One region of the Arthrobacter sp. CAL618 genome, then DNA from elsewhere that is predicted to be linked to it. Evidence: riboswitches for the same ligand, from Rfam matches in the RefSeq annotation. Region 1 holds a riboswitch; each other region holds the start of a gene.
What was found. A riboswitch is a leader RNA that binds a small molecule or an ion and turns the genes downstream of it on or off. The one in region 1 is predicted to bind cyclic di-AMP.
Positions count from the first base shown of each region.

Region 2: it holds a riboswitch for cyclic di-AMP, as region 1 does, so the genes downstream of both, K728_RS18915 (C40 family peptidase) here and K728_RS0110815 (C40 family peptidase) in region 1, are expected to answer to the same signal.
Region 3: it holds a riboswitch for cyclic di-AMP, as region 1 does, so the genes downstream of both, K728_RS0116495 (M23 family metallopeptidase) here and K728_RS0110815 (C40 family peptidase) in region 1, are expected to answer to the same signal.
Region 4: it holds a riboswitch for cyclic di-AMP, as region 1 does, so the genes downstream of both, K728_RS19995 (C40 family peptidase) here and K728_RS0110815 (C40 family peptidase) in region 1, are expected to answer to the same signal.

Region 1 covers NZ_ASZW01000171.1:57,090-61,970, reverse strand. Annotated here, with positions in the region: partial or broken gene K728_RS0110830 (relaxase/mobilization nuclease domain-containing protein) at 1-1,202, opposite strand, end outside; gene mobC (plasmid mobilization relaxosome protein MobC) at 1,254-1,649, opposite strand; gene K728_RS0110820 (hypothetical protein) at 2,343-2,630, shown strand; gene K728_RS0110815 (C40 family peptidase) at 2,779-3,639, opposite strand; cyclic di-AMP (ydaO/yuaA leader) riboswitch at 3,643-3,859, opposite strand; gene K728_RS0110810 (metal-sensitive transcriptional regulator) at 4,249-4,584, shown strand; gene K728_RS0110805 (cytochrome c oxidase assembly protein) at 4,833-4,881, opposite strand, start outside.
Region 2 covers NZ_ASZW01000138.1:4,138-9,018, forward strand. Annotated here, with positions in the region: gene K728_RS0108430 (OsmC family protein) at 1-386, shown strand, start outside; gene K728_RS0108435 (sodium:solute symporter family protein) at 383-2,023, shown strand; cyclic di-AMP (ydaO/yuaA leader) riboswitch at 2,213-2,389, shown strand; gene K728_RS18915 (C40 family peptidase) at 2,392-3,303, shown strand; gene K728_RS0108445 (DsbA family protein) at 3,533-4,273, shown strand; gene K728_RS0108450 (cytochrome c biogenesis CcdA family protein) at 4,273-4,881, shown strand, end outside.
Region 3 covers NZ_ASZW01000270.1:1,706-6,586, reverse strand. Annotated here, with positions in the region: gene mobA (molybdenum cofactor guanylyltransferase) at 1-135, opposite strand, end outside; gene K728_RS0116510 (HNH endonuclease) at 132-632, opposite strand; gene K728_RS0116505 (NlpC/P60 family protein) at 867-1,730, opposite strand; gene K728_RS0116500 (NlpC/P60 family protein) at 1,760-2,593, opposite strand; cyclic di-AMP (ydaO/yuaA leader) riboswitch at 2,599-2,762, opposite strand; gene K728_RS0116495 (M23 family metallopeptidase) at 2,888-3,688, opposite strand; cyclic di-AMP (ydaO/yuaA leader) riboswitch at 3,691-3,864, opposite strand; gene K728_RS0116490 (metal-dependent transcriptional regulator) at 4,003-4,710, opposite strand.
Region 4 covers NZ_ASZW01000019.1:14,550-19,430, reverse strand. Annotated here, with positions in the region: gene K728_RS0100865 (isopenicillin N synthase family dioxygenase) at 43-1,068, opposite strand; gene K728_RS0100860 (universal stress protein) at 1,241-1,672, opposite strand; gene K728_RS0100855 (VIT1/CCC1 transporter family protein) at 1,929-2,657, shown strand; cyclic di-AMP (ydaO/yuaA leader) riboswitch at 2,800-2,977, shown strand; gene K728_RS19995 (C40 family peptidase) at 2,980-3,879, shown strand; gene K728_RS0100845 (DsbA family protein) at 4,041-4,781, shown strand; gene K728_RS0100840 (cytochrome c biogenesis CcdA family protein) at 4,781-4,881, shown strand, end outside.

The DNA.
Region 1 (4,881 bases):
CGGTCGCTCTTGGATGTCGCGGCCAGCAGGATCATCGTCGCGCCTCTGGCTGACGCTGCTCCGGCTTTTGGGGTGCTCGGCGGGTAGCGGCGTAGTTGTGCTGATTTCGCCAGCTCCCGTGAGGCATCGGCTAGCGGCCCTGGGGTCTTTTCGATCCGTTTAGACCATGCGCCGAACGCTGCTGAGGTTTCCCGCGCTGCGCGTGCCCACGCCTGGTGGTCGGTGTATGGGGTGGATGCTAGTTTTTCGCGTAGCGCTCCGACTTCGTTGGCGTGCTTCTCCCACAGTTCAGCGCTCGGCGTTTCGGTCTCTCGGCCTGGTGAGACGACTCGCTTATTGCATGCGGCGGCAGTCCATTCGTTGACGGCCTCGGTCGCGTTCTCCGGGGTGCTTTCCCATCCTTCGCGTAGCTTCGGCAGGCTCAGATCCCGGCCCATCGAGTTACCGCCGTACCAGACGGCACGCTCCCCTTTGGCCGGTCGTTCGGCCACTGAGTACCCGGTCACCACGTCGGAACGGCCCGCCGCGAAACGTGGCCGAACTAGTAACCCTTCTTGGCGTGCGCGGCGGACAAACTCTGCCTCGCTCGTGGATGCTGTAGCGCAGCTCCGAACGGTGCGGGCTGTACTGTGGCGCTCTACTTCTGGTTTGCCCTGGCGGCGGGCCTTCTCCTGCTCGGCGGGCGTGAAACCGCGCTCTGCCCGGATGGAACCAAGCTCATTGAGTCCGTACTTCTTCTCCAGCTCACGGGATACCTGCTGGGACTTGTACTTGGATTTCCAGTCGTTCCACTTCGTTCCGTCATCACGGATCATTGACGCGACAATGTGCACGTGGTCGTTACCGTTCTTGCTCACGCCGTGACGTACTGCCGCCCACCGCGCCGGGGCTTTCCCGCTGTCCTCGGTGAATCCCATAGCTTTCATGTAGTCGTTGGTGATATCTCCCCACTGCTGGTCGGTGAGTTTGCCTTCCTCAGCGGCCAAACTCAGCGAGCAATGAAAGACGTGCCCGCCGTCGACCTCCGTGCCGTAGAACTGTTTCGCCCGGTCGAGACTATTGGCAATATCGAGGGCTGAATCTCGGTTGAGTTCGTTGTCGTCATACCAAGCCATGAGCGCAGCGTCCCCGGCCACAAGGTGCGGTTCTTCGTGCTCGTTGGCACGGCCCGGCCCGGCAAGGTAAACCATGAGTCCGCTCATGCGATCACCCTGGGTAATGTTCGGTATCACAGCGCCACCATCATCACAGTTCTACCGTCCGGCCATGGCAGCTAGGAGGCGGTCTACCCGGTGAATGACGCTCCTGGCATGGGTGATGGACTCTGCTGCGTCTGCTGGGATCTCGCTGGTGGTGTTGACGTGCCGCGCGACCTGGTTGATGTTGTTCGCAACCGTCCCGACAAGGCGAGCGAGGTTGGAAAGCTCCATGAACTGGTTACGGCGCTCGGTCGGGGTTTCTCCTCCCTCGCTCAACGCTGACTCCACCAATAGCCGTGCAACAGTCACGCGGTGCTTCTCCGCGATCTGCACAAGCTGCGCTTCTTCCTCCGGGGTGACCTTGATGACGTGGCGGTGCATCCTGCCACCCTCGACATTGGCGCGACGGCGGCGCGACTTCCAACCAGCAACCCCGTTGCTCTCACTCATCCGTCCTACCGCCCTTCAATGCCAGCGCAGCGAACCCGGTAAATCCGGGGACCGCACTCCCAGTGTGCTGCACGAGACACCACGTGTCGAGGCGCAAAGCAACTTAGGGCACCTAAGTTCCCAGCTTGCTCCGTCTGAGTCGCCCAATGCTTTTAACCCGCTGTCTGAGCCGGGTTGGGTATAGATGCTCTTAGGAGCGCTTCGCGTCTGCATTTGATTGACCGGCTGCGCCGTTCCGTTTCGGCGTGTGAATGTACTGTCTGCCCTTCTCTTGGCAAGTCTCCGCTGGCGGCTTTCGCGGCATATCCTCACTCGCTGCGCTCCCTCCGGTATTCCACGGTCCCCCAGCTCCAACTTGCCATTCACTTCGCAGCCAAGTGATGACGGCGTTGCCGAAAGGAACGGTGGCAAGGATGACAAACAGGAGGACACAACAATGGCTCTCATCTCACCCAAAAGCGTGGAACATAAGTACGGTGTCAGCACCGTGGACTTGGCGCGATGGCGGCAGACCGGACAAGGCCCGGAATATTACCGGATTTCATCTCGTGTAGTCCGGTACGGGACGGACGATCTCGACAAGTGGTTCCGCAACCCAGCGAACGAACATCTACATGACTTCCCTGTGGGGGCGTCACCCGATCTGTGTTTCGTATAGCGCCGGAGCGAGCGCATCAAAGTTAGGGTGAAGGTATGGCACACATCAGCATTGAAAAGACACAGGAACAAGCTCGCAGGCTCTTGGATACGCGCGTTGAATCCGTGACAGCGCTGGTTAAAGCTCGGCAACGGGTCGCGGATCTAAAAGACCAACTGGCCGAAGCGGAAAAGGACGACAAGCGCGCCTATGTCCGTGCTACCAAAGACGGGTGGAGTGTCGAAGAACTGAAGAAGCTCGGTCTGGAAAACGGTACAGCGACCCGTCGCCGTACCAACCGTCGACCGTCGTCCGCGACCACTCCCTCAATCGCGGATAACTAACGGTGTAGCTCGCCGGGCCCGAAGATGGGAGCGGACCTCATGCTAAGGGGCTCGTTGAGGCGGTGGACATGAAAGTGGCAGCCACCCTCCGTCCAGGGTGCCTGCCACTTTTGTTCAGTCTACGGAGGTTTTCCGTAGGGTCAGAGTGTTAGCCGTTGACTCGGACGAAGTATGAACCGCCGAGGTCGGACAACGGGTGTTCGATAGTCTGGTTTGAACCGTTCATGCCACTGCTGATGACGTTACCGTTCCCAACATAGATGCCGATGTGGCCGGGGCGTACGACGAGGTCACCGGGCGCGGGGGTTGCGACCCGGGTTCCGTACTGGTCGAACTGCAACGGCCCGAGGTCGCCAACGTTTAGGCCGATGGAGCGCAATGCCTGCTCCACGAGGATGGTGCAGTCCTGGATGGCTCCGAGCTGACCGTAGGCAGAAGCGACGAGCGCTGCACCTACGCCGCTGGCGGGAACCGAAGAGCTCTCAGGTGCGATCGGGGTGATGGGACCGGAAGCCAAAGCCATTACGGCTGGTTCTGCTGCTGGCGCTGGGGCCGGTGCGAATACTTGGCTTACAGATGGTGCGGGGACAGTGGCGGGATTGGCTGCGGCACTTGCGCCGCCGGAGAGCTGGATCTGCTGTCCGGGGTAGATGACTGATGCGTATGACAAGCCGTTCTGCGCCAACAGATCATCAAGGCTGATGCCATGGCGTGCAGCGATCGCGCCCATAGTGTCGCCGGAGACAACGGTGTAGACGCTAGTACCGGCTGCGGGAGCAGCGGGTGTTGAAGCGGCGGGTGCCTGGGCGACGCTTGCGGCTTCCTGCGTGTAGGTTCCGGCTTGGGCGGTGGCTCCGAAGGAGAAGACGAGGCTGCCGGTAGCTGCTGCGATGATGGCTGGTTTACCCAGTGCGACGGCATTTGCCTTGGCGGAGTAAGACAGGCCTTCAAGGGCGACGGAGTGGGTGGTGGCGGCGCGGTGGCGTGCCGGAATGGACGTACGTGACATGGTGATTTGCCTCTCCCATGCCTGCGGGGTGAGCTGTCGGGTTCGGATGGGAGTCACCCGGTCGTCCGCAACCTATGTGCCGCACCTGCAATCGCGAACGATGCTGCAGGTGCTGCACTGGATAGTCGGATCGACTTAACCCCGAGGGTCACCGCGTGCGGTGGCCCGGTGGAAACGTGGTTCCCCCGTCCCTGCCATCTGGATTATACGAACGGGTCCCGATGCAGCGGCAGGGCTCGGCATTCTGCGCGGGAATGTGGCTTCGGCGGGGTGCCGGAACCACTCGACGAGAATACCCCACCGTGGTATCAAAGTCACGTTAAGGTAACGTTCCCTCACGGTTGGGCCCAGGGCGCCGCCATATTCCTCATCTACGGACAGTGAATGGAACTAAATCGATACCCGGACGTTCCAGGCCAGCCGGGACATCGACGATAATTAAGATGGCTGCGCGGATTGCGTAGTCGGGGACACGCTGACCATGCCATCCGGATACAACTGGAGAGCGCCGGTTGGTGATGAAAGGACAGAACTGTGAGCGCCGGAACAGGAACTCGAAACAACATCAGAGACACTTCCAAGACAGCTTCTGGCCCTGATCTCCCCCAGATGGATTCTTCACTAACCCATCAACCGGCGACCTCCCCCACTATGCACGGTTATTCCACGGATAAGGACGCCTACCTTAGGCGCCTAAAGCGCATCGAAGGACAGGTACGTGGAATCGCACGGATGGTCGACGAGGATAAATACTGCATCGACATCCTCACCCAGGTCGCGGCGGTAAACAGTGCCATGCACGCCGTCAGCGTGGGACTGCTAGAAAACCACCTGCAACATTGCGTTGTCGACGCAGCGAAAGCAGCTACAACAAACGGCTCCCCTGAAGCCATTGATGCGAAGGTGAAGGAAGCAACCGAGGCGATTAGCAGACTCCTTCGCTAACCCTCCTTCATCACCCTAGTTCCGTAAGATGCTGCACAGTGATGTAGCTGAACTCTCACCTCACGAGGATCTTGCCCGTAATCCGTGATGCCGCGCTTAGAACGACGCCAGTGGGTTCCATCTTGGTCATCCTCTTCGATGGGGAAAATTCGGGCATCATCCCTGACCGAAATTTTGATGGGTGATATTGGTGGGTGATAGCTGACGCGGCGGCTAAATAGTTGTTTCTCCCGCAGGGTCGGCTTTGTTTAGGGTCCGTAGCGTTCTGCACGTTGGCGCAGCTGGTGAAGATAGTCA
Region 2 (4,881 bases), on a different contig from region 1:
GAGGGTTTACCTTCCGGACCGATGAGCCTGTTGCTGTGGGCGGGAACGACAAATCCCCAACTCCCATGCAGTATGTGGTTGGAGCGGTCAACGGCTGCGTCACCGTAGTTATCGAAACCGTGGCACGGGAACTGGGCATCGTCGTTGAAGCCATCGATACCTCTTCCCAAGCTCAGCAGGACGTTCGGGGATTCCGGGGGACGGCGGACGTCTCCCCTCATTTTAAGAATTTCGCGTTGACGGTGAATCTGCGCACGCCGGTTCCAGAATCAGAGTTGGATACCTTCAAGCGGCAGGTCGAAAAGCGGTGTCCGGCCATCAACTTGGTGCGAGACGCAGGTGTTGACTTTAACCTCGTATGGCTGATTTCCGGGGCGGAGGCATGACCAGCGCGGGACTTTGGACGCTCGGCCTTGCCGTCGGGTACACGCTACTTCTGGCTTTGACGAGCCGGGCCGCTCGTAACCGGGCAGATCATGGGGAGGGCTTCTTCGTCGGTAGCCGGACCTTCAGCCCGTGGACCGTGGCGTTTTGTATTACGGGCCTGTTTTCAGGATCCTCCTATATCGCCATCATGGAGCTGAGCTACCGAACAGGGATATCAGCTATCTGGTATGGAGTGGCGGAAACGGTGCAGGTTCTCCTTATCGCCCTGATTCTCGTCAAGCCGTTGCGCAAACGCTTGGTGGTAACGGTGACTGGAATGATCGGGGAGCGGTTCGGTCGGAAAGCCCAGGCGATTGCAGGGTCAATCACGGCGTTGACCTTCCCCATGTGGTCAGTGGCGACGGCCATCGCTTTTGCCTCCGCGCTGCACGCTCTCACCGGTCTTTCAATCCACGCCGCCATCATCGTGACGGCGTTGTTGCTCCTTGTGTTCCTCTCCGCAGGCGGAATGCGAGCTGTTGCCTTCACCCAGACCGCCAACTGTGTGGTTTTCATCGGCATGCTCGCCGTTGGAATCCTCGCATTCTTTATCAATCCGGGCATCGATGGCATCCGCCAGCTTGCCGTGGATCAGCCGGAGATGCTGGATATGTCCTCGGCGGGAGTGACATTGATTGCCGCCTGGTTCGGTACTTTCATTGTCAATGTTCTTCTGGCGCAGGCCGCCTTCCAGATGACCATGTCCTGCCGCACACCCGAAGACGGCCGCAAGGGCATGCTCTACGCTGCGGGTCTCGGCATCCCGTTCATCGTCATTGGGGCTTTGCTGGGTACCGCTGCTGCGATTGTCGTTCCGTCACAGGACCTGGGATTGGTGGCGGTATCGCTCTATATCGCTGAGGTGGTTCCCGCGCCGCTGGCTGGTGTCTTCTTCCTGGGAGTGTGGGCCTGCGCCCTGAGCTGGGCGGGCCCATGCCAGTTTTCGGGTGCAACCAGCCTCGGACGTGACGTTGGTCGGGCGCTGCGTCCCAACGCCAGCGAGGATGACCTGGTGCGGTACACCCGGTGGTCGCTTGTCCTGTTGACCGTCCTGATGATTGTGTTCGCTTTCTTGCGCACTGAACAGGCCGCCTGGTGGAACGTCCTCGCTTGGACATTGCGTAATGGTGCCACCCTTGCGCCGGTGCTGGCCGTATTGTTCTGGCCATTGGCTACCCGCCGCGCTAGCTACGCGGCAATGCTCGCCGGATTCGGCACAGGGCTGGGTTGGTATCACTTCGGTGGTTGGTCGCCGTCGCAGTTCCTCTTCGGTATCCATCCGGTATGGATCGGGATGACGATCAATGTCGTAGTCATGATCAGTGTTTCGCTCGCCTCAACGCATTGGCGACTCACCACGGATGCTGGAAGAAGGCAATGGGGTCTGGTGGCCGGCGTCTCGGCCTCCATCCTTTATCTCATCACAATATTCTTCTGGGGATCGCTGCATCCCTTGGGGTTGTCCGGGCTGATGTTCTTCACGGCAACCGCTGGTGCGGCCACCGCGACCTTCCTACTCACCGAAGGCACAAAGCCACACGACGATGTTGAACAACGGACAACGGACCCTTCTCACCACCGGGCATCGGCGCGCTAGCCGGGTAGGGCAGTTGCCGCTGATTCATTCGACGGAACTACCCAAATCTCTCATGAACTCATGAATACGTCAGAGGTTCGTCGTATCTCGGTCAGGTAACTCCCAGTTTCAAATGTTCGAACATTTAAACTTTTTCGGGTACGTTTGATTCCGTGGGCCGCACTCATCGTGGGGCTCGTCGAGGTCTTCTACCGAACCCTGCCGGAGACCCTCGGCTTTCTGATAACTAGAGGCAGGGGCGGGGAAACCAAATGTGGGTTCTATAAAGAATCCTCGGGGTGAAGTCGCACAGGTGTTTTCCTCGTGCGGCCGGGTGTCTCCCATCCGAATCCGACAGCTCACCTCGTAGGTATAGGGAGAGTTCATCCATGTCATCAAATACTGCGCCTGCTAGGCATCGCGCCGATACGAAAATCCACTCAATCCTCATCGATAGCGGGCGAACCGCCTTACCGCAGGGCGGGTCGAAAGTCGCAGCACTTGCGCTTGTTTCCGGGATGATGGTGGCGTTAGCAAGCCCCGTCCATGCCAGCGCGATCGCTCACCCATCACAAGATGCCGCCGATTCAGCACTCTCAGCAACCGCTTCATCATCGGATGTGCCCGTCGCAGGCGCTGGCGACGTTGATCAAAGCACGGCGTACACCGTTAGGTCGGGCGACACCCTGGGCGCTATCAGCGCTCAAACAGGGGTCGGGCTACAGGACCTCTTGACGCTGAACCAGCTCACCGTCACGTCAATCATCTACCCAGGCGACACCGTTCTACTGTCCGGGGGATCCAGTGTAATGAATGCTGAAGCGTTGGAGACCCGCCCCGTAGCCTCGTCATCCCCCGCGAGTTCTGAGTTTAACTTCAGTACTCAGAGCTCATCCGTGAGCCCGCTGAGTAACCGGGTGAGCAGCGAGTCAGGCAACATCTGGGATTCCGCTGCGGCTTCTGAAGCTGGCACGGCCAACGGTCGGATTCTTGCCTTCGCTCGTTCACAGTTGGGTGCCATTCAGGACTGCACCGTCTTGGGGGAAGGTGCTTTGCGAGCCGCCGGTGTGACGGGGGTGGGAGATGAATCCCCTGAATCCTTGATGGCTTTCGCTACTCCGGTATCGGATCCCCAGCCCGGGGACTTCGTCTATTACGCCGACGGCGGGATGGGCTTTTCACACAACGCCATCTACCTCGGTAACGGCCGCGCCATCCACAGCGGATGGAATGGTAACCAGACGGTAGAGGAATCAGTCGACGTAGGTTCCGGCCCCGTCTACTACCGGGTCAACGGCTAAGCATCCAGATCGGCTGACTGGGCTCAGATCCAGCAATCTCGGGGCTCCCCGGACACCAGATCCGAAGGTCAAGATCTGGTGTCCGGGGAAATCTACGCAAGAAGGCCGTCTATGAGCAAACAAGGACGGCGCAAACCTCGTACACGTAGGCCGCACCAGGTGGTACTTCGTCGTCTCTTACGTTCCACCCTTGCGCCTTCCCCTCAGCGCATCACGCCAGGAGTAGTAGATGCCACAAGAATCTAACCAACGAATCTCGGGTGTTCGTACTGCCACCCTCATCGCAGCCCTGCTCGTTGGCGCGCTCATCCTCGTTATTGGGCTGATCGCTTCCCAGCGCGCCTCCTCCCCCGCCGCGGAAGGATCAGGGGTGGTTGTAACAGAAGAACCCTCTGGCCAAGAGGACGAAGTATTTGATCTATCGCGGCGTATCGCCGATGACCCTCTAGCCCTCGGCGCGATCGATGCCCCCGTTGTCCTGGTCGAGTACGCCGACTACAGGTGCCCGTTCTGTGGGGTCTTCTCGCGCGAGACACTGCCAGCGCTGGTCGATGAGTACGTTGCTAGCGGAGAACTCCGCATCGAGTGGCGGGATCTCCCAGTTTTCGGGGCTGAGTCACACGATGCTGCTGTGGCCGGCCGTGCGGCCGGAGAGCAGGACAAATTCTGGGAGTTCAACGAAGCGGTTTTCGCGGCGGCGCCCGAACGAGGCCATATCAGCCTGCCACGCGAGGAACTGATCCGCATTGCAGAAGAAGTGGGGGTTGCAGATCTCGCGGCGTTCACAGCGGATCTGGACTCCGAGGCTCTCGAGCAGGCCGTTCAGGCCGACGCTGAAGAAGCCGCGGCCCTCGGAGCTACCGGTACCCCACTATTTCTGGTGAATGACATCCCCATCTCCGGTGCCCAACCTCTAGAAGTGTTTGAACAAACCATTGATGCTGTGCTTGCAGAGACAAGTTCACGGTAATGGTAATCGGATACAGTGGGGCGTTCCTCGGCGGTCTACTTACCCTCCTCAGCCCATGCTCGGCTTTGTTGCTGCCAGCATTCTTCGCGTATGCCTTCAGCACAAAGCGACAACTGGTGGGCCGGACTATGCTCTTCTACGCGGGACTACTGTGCACGTTGGTCCCCTTGGGGGTTTTTGCCGGCACCTTAGGCTCCCTCGCCACCACTGACCGCCACCTCCTCATCGGGTTCGCTGCCGCCCTCATGATCTCTCTAGGGCTCCTGCAGATCCTCGGTGTTCGTCTACCAGCGTTCGTACGCCCCAGATCCGCGACCCGTGGTTCCGGCAGTTCAATCTTCGTTCTTGGACTGGCGTACGGAGTCGCAGGAGCCTGTACCGGCCCCATCCTCGGATCAATCCTCACTGTCGCCGCAGCGGGAAGCAACGCCGTCTACGGCGGAATACTGCTAGCCATCTATGCCCTAGGGATGGCCGTTCCTCTGTTCTTCCTCGCGGCACTGTGGGATCGCCTTGGAGTTTCAGGACGCCGCTGGCTCCGACCCCGTCCGATCACGATCGGACGGTGGTCCAATTCCTGGGTGATGGTGGTCTCGGGCACCCTCTCA
Region 3 (4,881 bases), on a different contig from region 1:
CGCGGCCTGACAGGTCAGGTCAAGCAGGCTTTGCCCGTTGAGCTCGAGATGGGCCTTGGGTGTACCTCCCAGGCGTGAGGATCTGCCACCCGAGAGCACTACGGCATTGAAGGCAACGGGTACCTGAGCGCTCAAGCGGCGCTCTCCGACCGGAGGAAGGCGCTCCACTGCGGGGCTGGCTTCTCGATCTCACGGAAGTGGTGGGATGGGCCGCGGGGCGGTTGTGGGGTGACCCCCAGCTGCCACCCCAGGGAGGCGAGCGTCTTGTCACCTTTGTCGTTGTTGCACCTGAGGCAGCAGGCTACGAGGTTTTCCCAGCTGGAGTCCCCGCCGCGGGAGCGTGGATACACGTGATCGATGGTGGAGGCGCTTTTGCCGCAGTAGGCGCACAGATGGTTGTCGCGGCGCAGCACACCCCTGCGGGTGACCACGAGACTTTGCCGGTAGGGGATTTTCACGTACCGGTTCAGCAGGATGACCGAGGGGCGCCCGAGAATCTCATTGGGTCCGATGACCGGTTCCTCCCCTTCCGCGACGACGCTGGCTTTGCCGGCCAGCACAAGGACCAGCGCCCGGCGGAAGGTCACTACCGCCAGCGGCTCATATCCAGCATTCAGAACGAGAGTGCGCATGCACATTCCTCTTTGCCGATCAGGCCTCTACCCCTATCGCCGGGGTCGCAGGCCGAAATCCTGACTCCTTTTGAGTAAGGGTAGTTCGGCTGACGCTCGGTTAGCTAATTTTGATGGAGCTGGTCCACGCGTGTCGTCGCGGACCGATCGCCTTGACAGTCCGGGCGGCTGCCAGACGCACAAAAAGACCCGGAGGAAATTCCTCCGGGTCTTTTGTCGTAATGCGGGGTGTTCCTAGCCGCCGACGCGGATGAAGACTGGGCCCGAACCAAGGTCGGCTGGAGCGACGACGGTCTGGTTGCCGTTGAACCCGCCGTGGACTGCCTGACCGCCACCGATGTACACAGCAATGTGGGCCACTCCGGCTCCGCCATCTGTGTAGTAGATGAGGTCACCTGGGATGGCTTCGCCGGCGCTGACCGTGCGTCCGAGGGACAAGTACCCGGCTGGCCAGCCGTGGAAGTTGATCCCTGCTGCTGCCAGGGCGTTGCTCACCAGACGGGTGCAGTCCTGGGTGACTCCCAGCTGAGCCTGTGCTGCGGCCGCGATTGTTGCTGCCTTCCCTGAGGATGCGGCTGGGGCTTTCTGCGCGACGGGGGCCTCGGCTGCCGGAGCGGCCTGTGCTGGAGTGGTCCGGACGGGCGCTTCCGGCTCGACGTTCACTGCAGGTGTTACGGTAACCGGCTCTACGGTTTCGGGCTCAGCGGCCGGGGCCACGGCCGGAGCCTCTTCGATCTCCACAACGGTCTCAGCCTGAACAGTGACTGCTGGGGCTTCGACGACTGCTGGGGCTGCTACGGCTTTGACCGGGGTGCGGTTGAACGCAATGTCGGCGTCTGCGGGTGCTTCGACGGCGGCTGGTGCGGCCTGGATCTCCAGCGCGGAGGTCAGGGTGGTCCGTTCGGCTGATTCGAGGGAGAGCTCAGCAGCGTTGGCCGATACCCCACCGGTCAGGACCAGGCCTGATGCTGCGGCGATTACGGCTGCCTGACGGCCCATGCCGCCAGCGTTCTCGGTTACTGCTTTGGCCAGAGCCGAGAAGTTGGTGTTGTGGCGCTTATCGGCACGGTGGCGTGCAATAGCTGTGCGAGTTGTCATTTTTGCGTTCTCCAGGGTTCGGTGTGGTCTTAGCTAACGCGGACGAAGCTAGCGCCGGGGAGGTCGGAAAGGGAATGGAGGTCGGTGTTCATGCCGTTCAGGCCACCGCTGATGACTTGGCCGTTTCCGACGTAGATGGCTACGTGGCCGGCGGTGATTACCAGGTCGCCCGCCGCTGGAGAGCCAACAACTGATCCGAAGGCGAAGAAATCGCCAGGCGCAATGTCGCCAACGGACTTGCCGACGGAGCGAAGTGCCTTCTCAACCATGGCGGTGCAGTCCTGCCCGACACCGATCTGGGAGTAGGCGGATCCGACCAGACCAGCGGCGATGTTACCGGAAGGCGCAGCCTTGGGGGCTGGCTTTTCGGCTGCGGGCGTCTGGGCTGGCGCAGCTGGTGCGACTACTGCTTCTGCTGCGGGCGCCTCAACTGGCGCTGCCTCGACTGGCGCTGCTTCCTGCACGGCGGGCTCTGCCACCATTTCGGCTACCGGCTCAGCGGCGGGTGTTATTGGCTCGATGACGTCGGCCTGCACCTCGACGACTGGAGCAGCTACGGCGGCGGGCGTTGCCGACACGGCTGCACGCTCGAAGGTGATCTCGGCGGTGGCGGGAGCGCTTACGGCGTCAGCCGTAGCAGCAATCGAGTTCAGGGGGGTGGAGAGCTGAACGACACGCTCGGACTCACCGAACCCGTGGGCTGGCAGTCCGGCGGTCAGGACGAGCCCTGACGCTGCGACGATGACTGCTGCCTGGCGGCCGACGGAACCAGCGTTCGAGGAGACGGCGCTTGAGATGGCTGTCAGGGGGCTGGTGTGCGTACGGGCGGCCCTGTGGCGGCCCAGAGAAGAGCTAGTTGACACGTTCGATTGCCTCTCCCAATTGCCTGCGAGGTGAGCTGTCGGATTCGGATGGGAGTCACCCGGCCCTCTGATTCCCAGTGGAATCAGACGACTTAACCCCAAGGATTTCTTGCGAAATCCACTAATTGGTTCCCCCGCCTCTGCCATGCGAATTGTGCGAACGGAACCTCAGGCAGTGGCAGAGCTAGGCGATCTGCTCGAGGGTGCCAAACCTATTAGAATTTGGCACGAGATCGACGGTACATGAGATTGACCGCAATGTCACATTCCGGTCACGAAACGGTGTGTCCTTGGTTACAGCCAGCCCATGGGGTCCACGGCCTGACCGTCAACCATCACTTCAAAATGCAGGTGGCAGCCGGTGGATGCACCGGTACTACCGCTCTGGGCGACGACCTCACCGCGGTCCACTGACTGCCCCTCCTGGACACTGCTGGACGAGAGATGGTTGTACGTGGATTCGAGCCCGTTGCCGTGATCGATGACCACGCGGTTTCCACCGCCATAGGGGTGCCAGCTGGCAAAGGTGACAGTGCCGGACGCTGCCGCGAACACTTCAGTGCCGCACGAGCTGCTGAAGTCCTGGCCTGAGTGGAGTTCCCCACCCAGGCCGGTAATCGGACTGACCCGGTAACCGAACGGGGACGTGACAATCAGCTTGTCCATGGGAGCTGACAGGGAGCCGCGGGCCGCGGCAGGCACAGCCGCTGAGTCTGCAGCGGTCATGATCTCGCTGAGCTTGGCGTCTGCGTCGAAGGTGCTCTGCAATGCGGTGCGGCTGAAGTCGACCAGCGCCGCGTCGGGAACGCTGATTTCCCGGGGCGCGACAGTCGCCTGCACGGTGGGCGCAACGGCTGCGGCGGCCGCGTTGTCGTTCTGTGGGGCCGTCCCCGCGGTGGTGGGTAGCGTAACGGTCAGCACCAGCCCGGACGCGGCGGCGGCGATGGCGAATTTTTGGCTCATCCCGGTGAGCGAAAAGTCGCCCCTGACCCGTGTTGCTCGTCGTCGTCGTTCGAGTCGTTGCGCGTCCCGAGGACGCACGGCAGGTACTGGGGCGCCGGCACGGCGGCGTCCCGAAGCATGGTGCTTCGACAAAGGGTCCCTTTCGTATATGCCTGCGAAGTTAGCTGTCGGATTCGAGTTCGGGAAGAAACTCGGCCCTGACCGGTCCGCCGAAGCAGCACCGCGTCCGGACTTCACCCCAAGGCGGCTTATCAGCCGCCGTCTGATGGGTCCTCCGCCCCTGTCACGGGTCTCAGCATCCAAATCCGCTGACAGGGTCAGGCGTGCGGTTTAGATAACGCTGATGTATCAACGTCAGCTTTCCATCATCCACGACCATAAGCAAAAGAGATACGTTCGTTATCTTTTCCTGTGGATAACTTGCGGCAATATTGTGCCGTGGAGGGTTAGAGAGCCGGCCCGGCGACCGACACGAACACGTGTGCGGCGACCTCCGGCGGGAGCTCCAGCGCGCCCTCGATACCCTCGACCCTGACCGACACATAGTCGCCGGCCGCCTGCACCCCGATGACCGTTCCGGGCCGCAACCCACCCTCATCGAGTTGGGAGAGCAGTTCCGGGTCCACCTGAATGGGCTCGGCCAGCCGGACAAGGGTAATCACTGACCCCTGAGGATTGGCGCCGATCACCGACAGGAGGCTGCGGACACCGTCGGTGAAGCCCTGGGTTGGCGGGCCGCCCAGGGCCTCAAGCCCCGGAATAGGGTTGCCGTATGGAGACTCGGTGGGCTTTCCCAGCAGCTCGTACAACCGCTGTTCAACCCGCTCGCTCATCACGTGCTCCCAGCGGCAGGCCTCTTCGTGGACATAAGCCCAATCCAGGCCAATCACGTCGGAGAGGAGACGTTCGGCGAGGCGGTGCTTGCGCATCACCCCGATGGCGCGACGGCGGCCAAGGTCAGTGAATTCGAGGTGGCGATCGCCCGAGACGATCACCAGCCCGTCGCGCTCCATCCGGCCGATGGTCTGGGAGACGGTAGGACCGGAATGGCGGAGCCGTTCAGCGATCCGGGCGCGGAGGGCAACAATGTTTTCCTCCTCCAGTTCCAGGATGGTCCGCAGATACATCTCAGTGGTATCGATGAGGTCCGTCATGCGGTTCAGCTCCTAGGCACTGGTGCGGGATGGAACAGCGGGCAGCTTTCGCGGTGGGAGCGCGGCACATATCGCCAGCGCCGAACACAAGTTCTACGCTCACCAAGGTTAACCCATTTACCAGAGGCCGCGGCAATCAGCGGCAACCGGGTGCCCGGTCGGGGCATGTTC
Region 4 (4,881 bases), on a different contig from region 1:
GCGGTTCCGCTGCGCTTCATGCCTGGTGACTGTCTACGTTCCCTATTGCTGCCCTTGCTGCTGCAGGAGGTCGGCGTGGTGAAGCGCGGCAACGTTTGGGTGGGCCCGCAACCGATAGCGCAGAGCATTATCCCCATAGGTTTCAAGGATTGGGCTGTTGGTCGGGTCCACCGACAGCCCCTGGGCCTTGGCGTGAAACTGCGGGCTCATGCGCAGTGCGGGCATGGTGGCATCCAGCGCCGGATTGTAGAAGAAGGGCAGGGAAATCCTGTCGGTTCCGGTACCAGGTGAGATGACACGGTGCAGTGTCGCTTTGAGGTAGCCGTTTGTCGCCAATTCGAGCATTTCACCGATGTTGACCACGAACGTTCCAGGGACCTGAGGTACGTCGATCCACTCTCCTTGGTATTCGACCTGGAGTCCGCCCTTTCCCGGTTCCACCAGGAGCAGTGTGAGCACTCCGCCGTCGCGGTGCGACCCGACGCCTTGTTTCGGCTCGTTGCCGGACTCCCCCGGGTAACGCACGATTTTCAGCATCGGGAAGGCGCTTGAACCAAAGGCTTCATCGAAACTGTCCTCCGGTGCACCGAGAGACACAGCAAGCGCCCGTAAAAGGTCGAGGGAGATGGCACTCAGTCGCTGTGTCCACTCAGAGACGATCTTCCGCATCTCGGGCAATTCAGCCGGCCACAAATTGGGGCCTTCCAACCGCCAGTAGTCAGCGACCCCTGCCGCCGGTTCCACAGCGTTACGCTCGACGCCAATGTCGATCTGCTCTCGCCAGTCCACCGCCCGATCAGTCAATTCGGCGCCCATCCTGGTGTAGCCACGAAACTGGGGGCTATGAACGTTCTCCAGCTCCAGTTTTTGCTCCTCCGACAAGTCGAAGAAGCGTCTGGAGGTAGCGAGCATGGCGTCAGTGAGCTCCTGCGGGATGCCATGGCCTGCCAGGTACAGGAATCCGACCTCGTGCATCGCATTGCGCAGATCGTCCCGGAAGTCCGATGCCTCCTCGGGCCCTGCGTTCAGCTGAGAGTAATCCAGGACGGGCAGTGATTCGAGTGACAAGTTCTTATAGTCCTTTACAACGCGTTTCGGAAACCGAAGTCCGTATCCGCTTCAATGTTACGACTCAAGCCGAAGAGACGAACGATCCCGTTGCGAAGTATGTCGATCTGACTTTGTGGCCGTGCGCAGTCCTCGTTTCAGCCCAGGCCGCAGCTTGGGAGCTGCAGTGAAATCAGGAGGCGGTCTTCACGACGAGCACGTCACAGGGTGCGTTATGTACGACACTCCACGCAACGCTTCCCAGAACCCGTCGAAGCCCCTTCATTCCCACGTTACCTACCACCAGCAATTGGGCACCGACACGCTCGGCTTCCTCGATGAGGACATCCTGCGGCTTGCCCCGCCCCGCAGCGGGGCGCACCTTCACGGAAGGGTGTTGTTCGCGCAGTTTCACTGCAACCTGCTCGGCCAACTTGAGAGCCTGCTCAGCATCATCCAGTATCCAAGTGTCGTTGCCGATATGGACAACTTCCGTGTTACCCGTAATATGCGCGCTGACCACCACAAGTTCTGCATCGAGGCCTTCGGCAAGAGTCGCGGCGCGCGAGGCTGCCTTGTATGCGGTCTCGCTTCCATCCACACCAACAATCACACTTCCGGTCATGACGTTTCCTCCTCGAACTTCGAACCGCAATTGCGGTATGTGGTGCCTACTTGGTTCGCTTACCTTACTCGGTCAAAGAATCCCATGCCTCTTCGCCGACGCCCGGAACAAAACATCCGGCGCGGTGACTATTGCAAGCCCCTTTCAGCGCCGCAGTGGATCACAGCGAATTCCGTCGAGGTCACCCGAATCGGAATCCCGACAGGAGAGTCGATCCTTACTGGTGTACTGGCTCGTGGAGGCCTAGATTACGGGCATGACTAGTTCTCCCGTACCAGGCACGCATAGTGACGAACCCCATGACAACACCATCCATGGCAGGCTCAATTGGCTTCGAGCGGGTGTGCTTGGAGCCAATGATGGAATCGTCTCGGTCGCTGCCCTCGTCGTCGGAGTTGCGGGAGCGACAACGGCAACCCCCGTGATTCTTGCCGCTGGCATTGCCGGTCTTGTCGGCGGTGCGATATCCATGGCCCTCGGAGAGTATGTGTCCGTGAGTAGTCAGAAAGACAGCCAGCAGGCCCTCATCGCCAAGGAACGCCTTGAGCTTGAAACCGAGCCTGAAGCGGAACTTGCGGAGCTGGCCGGAATCTACGAATCGAAGGGGCTTAGCCGGGACACAGCCCATCAGGTGGCAGTGGAACTCACCAAACACGATGCCCTGGGGGCCCATCTCGAAGCTGAACTCGGATTGCGCGAGGACGCCGTGGCGAGCCCGCTAGCCGCTGCGGCCGCATCTGCGCTGGCCTTCACCCTTGGCGCGATCCTCCCCCTGCTGACGATTCTTCTGTTTCCAGAGGAAACTCGTGTCCTCGCGACCTTCGTCGCAGTCCTGATTGCCCTCGCCGTAACCGGCTACGGAAGCGCACGGATTGGCGGCAACCCGGCGACGCGCCCAACCGTAAGGATCGTTCTTGGCGGCGCGCTGGCATTGGCAGCCACCTTCCTGATCGGGTCACTCCTGGGCACCACGGGAGTGGTCTGACGCTCCACTGATGCCTGGGAATCGCTCTCTCTTCATTGAGGTTGCCAACCAGGGAGGCGCCGTTAGTGTAAATGTTTGTACATTTAGTTTTTCCGAGTAGGTTTAATACAGTGCCCCACTGAAGGTGGGGCTTATCGAGGCCTTTTACCGAACCCAGCCAAAGGCCTTGGTCCTTTAAATAGGAAGGCTGGGGCGGGGAAACCATAGGTGGGTTCTTTAGGAACCCTTGGGGTGAAGCCGGGCGGGCGTTTGTGCTCGTGCGGCCGGGTGTCTCCCATCCGAATCCGACAGCTCACCTCGTAGGTATAGGGAGAGATTATCCATGTCATCAAATACTGTGCGCGCCCGACATCGCGCCGATACGAAAAGCCGTTCGATTCTTCTCCTCAGCAGGCAAGCCGTCCTGCCTCAGGGGGGACCCAAGATCGCCGCGCTTGTGGTTGCTTCCGGAATGCTTGCGGCGGGAGCAAGCCCCGCCCACGCTTCGGCGATCGCCCACCCGGCGCAGGATCACACCGTTTCACCGTTCTCATCGGCTGCTTCAACAGTCGAAGTGGAGGCGAGCCCCACCAATCAAGGCACTGCGTACACCGTGAAGTCAGGTGATTCGCTGGGCGCTATCAGCGTTCAGACAGGTGTGGCGTTGCACAAGCTGCTGAGCCTAAACCAGCTCACCGTCACGTCAATCATCTACCCGGGAAACACCATCGTGCTGTCCGAGGAGTCGAATGCCGTGACTGCTGCACCGGTTGCCTCTGGCTCCGCAGCCTCGTCATCAGCGGTTTCCGACTTTAGCGTGAGTACACAAAGTGCATCGATCAGTCCCCTGAGTAACCGGGTGAGCAGCGAGTCAGGAAATATCTGGGATTCCTCGGACGCTCCCCAGAGCGGTACTGCCAACAGCCGTATTCTTGCCTTCGCCAACACGCAGTTGGGCGCTATTCAGGACTGCACCGTCCTGGGCGAAGGGGCATTGCGAGCCGCCGGGGTGATGGGGGTGGGAGACGAGTCCCCTGAGTCCTTGATGGCCTTCGCTACTCCGGTATCAGATCCCCAGCCCGGCGACTTCGTCTACTACGCCGACGGCGGGATGGGCTTTTCACACAACGCCGTCTACCTCGGCGACGGACGAGCCATCCACAGCGGCTGGAACGGTAACCAGACCGTTGAGGAATCCGTCAATGTGGGTTCCGGTCCTGTCTATTACCGGGTCAACATCTAGTTATCCAACGCCGCTGGCGGGTCTCAGACCTCGCTGACAGCGGTGTTTCTCGGACGCGCCCGGACACCAGATCCGACAAACAGGGATCTGGTGTCCGGGTGAATCCCCCTTTTCCCTCCCCTTGTGCCTTCCCATGGGGCGCACGACGCCAGGAGTAATGAATGCCACAAGAATCTGATCAACGAACCGCGGGTGTTCGATCGGCCACCCTCATCGCTGCCCTGCTTGTCGCCGCGCTCATCCTGATTATTGGCTTGATCGCTTCCCAGCGAGCCTCCTCACCCGCTTCTGATGGATCAGGAACAGACGTCGCAGAGGAATCCGGCGGCCGGGAGGAAGAAAAGTTTGATTTATCCCGGCGCATCGCCGACGACCCGTTAGCAATGGGTGAGGTCGACGCCCCCGTTGTTCTGGTCGAATACGCCGATTACAGATGCCCGTTCTGCGGGGTTTTCTCTCGCGAGACATTGCCGGCGTTGGTCGAGCAGTATGTTGCTAGCGGAGAACTAAGGATTGAGTGGCGAGATTTACCTGTTTTCGGAACTGAGTCTCTTGATGCTGCAGTTGCCGGCCGGGCAGCAGGGGAACAGGATAGGTTCTGGGAGTTCAATAAAGCCGTCTTCGCTGCGGCCCCCGACCGCGGACACATCAGCCTCCCGCGCGAGGAGCTGATCCGCATCGCAGAAGAAGTTGGGGTAGCCGACATCACGGCCTTCACAGCGGATCTGGACTCGGAGGAGCTCAATCAGGCTGTTCAAACCGACGCTGAGGAAGCCGCAGCCCTGGGAGCTACCGGAACACCCTTGTTTCTGGTGAACGACATCCCCATCTCGGGCGCCCAACCGGTAGAAGTATTTGAACAAGCCATTGAGACTGTGCTGGCAGAAACCAGTCCCCAGTAATGCTAATCGGGTACAGCGGGGCGTTCCTCGGTGGTCTCCTCACCCTCCTCAGTCCGTGCTCAGCATTGTTGCTGCCAGCATTCTTCGCGTATGCCTTCAG